Mucilaginibacter paludis DSM 18603: one gene and its partner. The protein of the gene in region 2 interacts with the protein of the main gene of each other region in a pairwise test. Links are inferred from orthologs where the notes say so. Each region holds a gene or a part of one and is shown on either strand. Other genes may lie near its edges. The genes, in order: MUCPA_RS21810 and ung.

The links.
Region 1: the proteins of ung (region 2) and MUCPA_RS21810 interact in binary tests that used the Escherichia coli proteins (3 or more experiments, as listed by UniProt). The link is inferred for Mucilaginibacter paludis DSM 18603 from one-to-one orthologs.

The regions. Positions count from the first base shown.
Region 1 is NZ_CM001403.1:5,146,334-5,149,361, forward strand. What follows is about bases 133-2,820. They hold MUCPA_RS21810 (nucleoside-diphosphate kinase), read right to left. Parts: upstream 1,843-2,820; coding sequence 1,423-1,842; downstream 133-1,422. Other genes in these bases: recF (DNA replication/repair protein RecF), read left to right, coding at 133-826; MUCPA_RS21800 (DUF721 domain-containing protein), read left to right, coding at 819-1,109; MUCPA_RS21805 (hypothetical protein), read right to left, coding at 1,117-1,308; MUCPA_RS21815 (DHH family phosphoesterase), read left to right, coding at 1,970-2,820. Outside these bases: more of recF, read left to right, coding at 1-132; more of MUCPA_RS21815, read left to right, coding at 2,821-2,980; MUCPA_RS21820 (FKBP-type peptidyl-prolyl cis-trans isomerase), read left to right, coding at 2,989-3,028. UniProt on the Escherichia coli protein: Major role in the synthesis of nucleoside triphosphates other than ATP. The ATP gamma phosphate is transferred to the NDP beta phosphate via a ping-pong mechanism, using a phosphorylated active-site intermediate.
Region 2 is NZ_CM001403.1:7,766,551-7,769,764, forward strand. The notes cover bases 328-3,201. They hold ung (uracil-DNA glycosylase), read right to left. Parts: upstream 2,167-3,201; coding sequence 1,489-2,166; downstream 328-1,488. Other genes in these bases: MUCPA_RS32880 (tetratricopeptide repeat protein), read left to right, coding at 328-1,405; MUCPA_RS32890 (hypothetical protein), read left to right, coding at 2,234-2,788; MUCPA_RS32895 (hypothetical protein), read right to left, coding at 2,838-3,044. In the rest of the region: more of MUCPA_RS32880, read left to right, coding at 1-327. UniProt on the Escherichia coli protein: Excises uracil residues from the DNA which can arise as a result of misincorporation of dUMP residues by DNA polymerase or due to deamination of cytosine.

The DNA of each region.
Region 1 (3,028 bases), 2.6 Mb from region 2 along the record:
AAAACAATTTAAACGAAATAAGAAAGAATACCAGCGCCTGGCCGATCATATCGGTTTATTTCCGCTGGTGATGATCTCTCCTTACGATATCAGCATTATTATTGAAGGAAGCGAGGAACGCCGCAAGTTTATCGATAATGTGATATCGCAAACAGATAATGGTTATCTTGATGAATTAATCGCTTACAATAAAATTTTGCTCAACCGCAATGCGTTGCTTAAACTGATTGCCGATACTGGTCGTTATGATCCGCAAATGCTGGAAGTGTATGATGAGCAATTGGTTTTATCCGGAACGAGGATATTTGAGAAGCGTAAAAAATTCATGGAGGTTTTTATTGGTATATTTAACCGCCATTATCGTTTCATAAGTGATGAGGCCGAAATGGTTGAATTAAATTATGAGTCGCAGTTGCTAACAGGTGACTTTGCGCAGTTGTTAAAAAAATCAACCGAGCGCGATAGGGCATTGGAGCGCACCACCAATGGTGTGCATAAGGATGATCTGCATTTCACCATCCATGGTATGGCCATGAAAAAATTCGGATCGCAGGGGCAGCAAAAATCCTTTTTAATTGCACTTAAATTGGCGCAGTACACTTTTTTAAACGAGCAAAAAGGTTATAAACCTTTGTTACTGCTTGATGATATTTTTGATAAGCTGGATGAGAACCGCACCCGGAAACTGATGCAGATGGTATCAAATAACGATTTCGGGCAGGTTTTTATTACCGATACCAGCGGCGAGCGGGTAAGCAGGATATTTAATGATCTGGATGTTCAGATCCGTATATTTAAGGTTGATAAGGGGATAGTTTATGCGTAAAGCGAACGATAAATCGATGAAAGAAGCTATTGAGCAAATGCTTAATGTTTATAAGATTAAACGCAAGTTTGAAGAAACTTCCATCATAGCGTCATGGCCGGAGTTAATGGGTAAACCCGTAGCTAACCGCACCAAAGAGATTTATATCTATGATAAAAAACTTTTTCTGCGCATTGAGTCGTCTGTCATAAAAAATGAAATTTTAATTATGCACTCTCAAATCATCGAGAAGATTAACGAAAAAGCGGGAAGTGTAATTGTTGAGAATATTATCTTTTTATAAAGATTCGCTATCTTCCGCGGTGGAAAGATCGCGCCCTGGATGGAAAGTCATTTAAAATGGCCGAATAGATGATTAAAAATATTCCCGGAATTAAAAATACCAATTGTACCTCGGGATGATAGTGAAACCCATATAAGGAAAACACCATCACAAGAACGATGGATATAGCGTAAAAAATAAATTTTTGTTGCTTTTTCATAACAGGAATATCAAGCCCCAATAATTGTTTAATCAATAAGGTTGATTTTCAACCCAGTATATCGTCAAAAATAGACATACTTTGGTTAAAAATCAACCCATTAACAAAATAGTTTTAAAATTTTTCAAATGCCGAGAAAAAGAAGCTTCCTTCTATTTCGGCGTTCTCGTCAGAATCCGAACCATGTACTGCATTGGCCTGGATTGATTGTGCAAAAAGCTGTCTGATAGTACCTGCTTCCGCTTTAGAAGGATCCGTAGCACCAATTAATGTTCTGAAATCGGCAACAGCATTATCTTTTTCTAAAATGGCTGCAACAATAGGGCCCGATGACATAAAGCTAACCAGATCGTTATAAAAAGGACGTTCGCTGTGTACTTCGTAAAACTGACCGGCTTTTTCTGTACTCAGGGCAGTATATTTTAAGGCGATAATTTTAAATCCGCTTTTAGTAATCTTATCTAAAATAGCTCCGATATGGCCCGCTGCTACGGCATCGGGTTTAATCATGGTGAAAGTTCTGTTGGTTTTCATCTTTTTATATATAATTGCCGCAAAAGTATGTTTTTAATGCTGTAAAATAAAGTTAATACAATACAATAAATACATGGTTTTGTATTTCATTAATTTATTTAGCTTTGCAACTCTTTTTAAAGAATTAATGTTAGAAACAGCCGCGCTGAAGGATTTATTAGCCAAGCCTAAACAAATAGTAATTACAACTCATCATAAACCCGATGGTGATGCCATGGGGTCGTCATTAGGTTTGTATAATTATTTAATCCAAAAGGGGCATCACGTAAAGGTAATCACCCCTACCGATTATCCTCAATTTTTTGATTGGATGCCTGGTAACGAAGAAGTTACCATTTATACTGAACATGTTGAAGCCGCCAACCAGCTGATCAATAACGCCGAAATTATATGTTGCCTTGATTTTAATAACCTGGTACGCATTAACGAAATGGGAGAGGTGATCAGGCAGGCGCCGGGCTTTAAGATCATGATTGATCATCACCTGGAGCCAGAGGATTTTGATGACTGGAGGTTATGGAATATTAATGCCTGCGCATCTGCCCAGTTGGTTTACGAGTTTATAGTTAACGTAATGGACGAGCCCCACCTGATCAATAAGGATGTTGCGGCCTGTTTGTATACCGGTATCATGACTGATTCAGGCTCGTTCAGATTCCCTTTAACCACATCGGGTGTGCACCGGATAGTAGCGCATTTGATAGATGCCGGAGCTGATAATTCTCGTATCCACCAATTGGTATATGATAATTCATCCGAATCGCGACTGCGTTTTCTCGGGTTTTGCCTGAGCGAAAAATTAGAGGTATTAACCGAATATCATACCGCGCTGATTAGCGTTACCCATGCCGAACTTGAACGTTTTCAAATCATTACGGGCGATACCGAGGGCGTTGTTAATTTTGCATTGTCAATCACAGGCATTAAATTAGCTGCGTTTATAGTTGAACGTACGGATAAGGTCAAGCTGTCACTCAGGTCGAGAGGCGATTTCCCTGCGAACGAAATTTGTAAGCGCTTTTTTAGCGGGGGCGGACATCGTAACGCCGCTGGAGGAAGCTCTACAGATTCTCTTGAAAACGTAGTCAAACAATTCAAATCAATTTTACCAGAATATAAAAAGCTATTAATACAATAAAAAGAAAAATGAAGAAAAACTGGAAGTTTTTGGCAGTAATTGCAATTG
Region 2 (3,214 bases):
TTGTTTGCTTTTCTCTGAAGTTGATGCAAAAGGATTTAGCGACAATCCAAATCCGGACACCATTCAGGTTAATAAAATCAATAAACAGGCATATAATAGCAGGTTAACAGATCCCAGCGGAACTATTAATCAAGCTAAAAAAAGCCTTGCACTGGCTATTAAAATAAATTACATCAACGGTATTGGGGAAGCATACCGCGTGTTAGGCCTTGGCTATTACTATTTAACACAACAAGAAACATCACTTGATTGTTATTTAAATGCACTAAAATATTTTCAAAGTAACAACAACTTAAGCGGCCAGGCTAAGGTGAACAATAATATTGGCACGCTATACCGCGAAAGCGACTACGATATTGCCATCGATTATTATTTTAAAGCTTTGAGCATAGCACAAAAAATAAAAGATGAGGACCTTATAGCCACCATTGATCTAAATTTCGGCAATATATACTATCGGAAAAAGAACTTTACCAAGGCTTTAGAATATTACGATAAAAGCAACGTGTTATTTACCAAATTAAATAACACGGTTAACCTGATCCAATGCCTTCAAAACAGGGGAGTTATCTATTATAACCTGAATCAATTGGATAAAGCCAGGGAACTTTTGTTAGAAGCTAACCAACAGGCCAAAACAATGGATTTGAATATGGCTGTTGCCAGCATTAACTTAACCCTCACCTCGCTTTTTATTGCCGAGAATAAATTTGATTTGGCGGAAACCTATCTAAACGAGGGCCTTGCATTTTCAAGGCAGGTTAAAAGCACCAAGCTTGAATATGATTACAAACTGACCAGGTATGAGCTGGAGTTTAAAAGGAAAAATTATAAAAATGCATTATTCAGTTTAAGGGACATTTACAAACAGGATAGCGCAACCTATAAAAATAACATATCTGTACGGCTTAACCTGATTGATGAGCAGCACAAGCATCGCGAAAAAGAACAAGAAAACGAACGTATCATCGAGCGCCAGAAGTATGACAGGCAAATGTTTTGGGCAAGTGCTCTGGTGGCAGGCCTTTTTTTGGTTGTGATTGTTTTACTGATATATAATGTAAACCGAAAAGCCAAAACTAACAAACGCCTTACGGAACTGAATGCTAAGATATCCGAACAAAAAGAAAATCTGAACCAGATCAACCATCACCTGGAAGAAATTATTGACGAACGAACAAAAGATCTCCAGATCAAGAATAAAAAACTCGCAGACTACTCGCTTCATCTATCCCACCAGATTCGCGGGCCTATAGCGACTTTAAAAGGACTACTGAATCTTGAAAAGGATGATTTGATTCAGCAGGACGAATGTATTAAACTAATGAATAAATGCGTATCTGAAATTGACGACAATATTATAGATATGAGCGGGATGCTTCACGAATCTGCAAAAAACGGATAGTTATCCATCACTTGCCAATAAGCAACTATGGTATACACTTATTGCACACTGATTTTCAAAACGAATAAGTGTGCATAATTGATTTAATGTATTTGCCAGTCAATTGGTTGTTTGCCTTCTTTGGTTAAAATAGCATTTGTTTTTGAAAAATGGTGGCAACCAAAAAAACCGTTGTATGCCGAAAAGGGTGAGGGGTGTGCCGCTTTCAGGATATGGTGTTTTTTTTCATCGATTAACACGGCTTTAGCTTGTGCAAATTTGCCCCAGAGTAAAAATACAACTCCTTCCTTTTGTTCCGATATTTGGCTGATCACCTTATCCGTAAAAATTTCCCAGCCTGACTTTTGGTGCGACCCGGCAGAATTTGCACGTACAGTGAGGGTTGCGTTTAATAATAACACGCCCTGTTCTGCCCATTCCGTTAAATCTCCATGGGTTGGCATGATGAAGCCTGGAATATCGGTTTGCAATTCTTTATAGATGTTTTGCAAAGACGGGGGGAGGGGTACACCCTTTTGCACTGAAAAAGATAAACCATGCGCCTGGTTAGCACCGTGATAGGGATCTTGCCCCAGTATCACCACCTTTAGGTTTGTAAATGGGGTAGTCCAAAAGGCGTTAAAAATATCTTTACCTCTTGGATATACTACCTGGCCAGTATTCTTTTCTTCTTTTAAAAAGTTTTTAAGTTTCAGCATGTAATCCTGCTCAAATTCGCTCTTTAAAATATTTAGCCATGAGGGCTCTAATTCAATCGACATAAATGTAATTAGATGTTGGTTAACACCACAAATAAACGGATATTTGCGCAGTATAAAATTACAAATTATGTCAAATATTGTTCGGTTAGTTATTGCATGTGCTGTTTTAGGTGCTGCTATTGTAATGTCTGTTTTTGGTTTATGGGGATGGGGTATACTGGTTTTCCTGATAGGCGGATTGGTTTTACTAACTTTCTTTTTAAATGAAAATATGCTGATAGCGCAATATTTTCTGCGTAAGGAAGATACCACTAAGGCAGAGGAATGGCTATTGAAGATCACCGACTATGAAAAGCAATTGTATAAGGCGCAGCACGGATACTACAATTTGTTAATGGGCTTAATAGAATCGCGCAAAGCACCCTTAAAATCCGAAAAATACTTTAAAAAAGCATTAACCCTGGGCATGAAGATGTCTCATAACATCGCATTGGCTAAATTAAGCCTTGCCGGAATATCAATGGCTAAGCGTAACAAGCGTGAGGCACAGATGTACTTACAGGAAGCGAGCAAAGCAGATACCAATAAAATGCTTACTGAGCAGATAAAGATGATGAAGGGGCAAATGGCCCAGATGGATAAGCAGCAAGTAGTACGTGGCGGCTATCGCCAGCAGTTTTAATACAATAGTTAAAAACTACTGATAAAGGAGGATTTCCTTTATCAGTAGTTTATTTTTCGTCAAGATGACTGTAGTAATCCGGGCTTACCGATACTGCAGCTTCACTGAAGTTCTTATCAGAAATAGCGTGATCTTCAGATGGGTTTGATATCTCTACTATTCGCAGTAAGTTACGGATAAATGATAGATCGAACTTGTTTCTGTTAAACTTAATCAGGTATTCGTTTTCCGTTATTTCCAGGCTTGTATTGATCATGGTGTTTACATTTTTATAATTATAAAAATATAAATTGATCCATTAGCAAAAGTGTTACTTTATTTAAGTTTTCATTAAGTTATTGTAATCAATTAACGTTCATCTGTAAATGCAGGAGTTCAATAGAATTCATGGTATAAGTATTACCGATACACTTTGCGTGCGCCGTT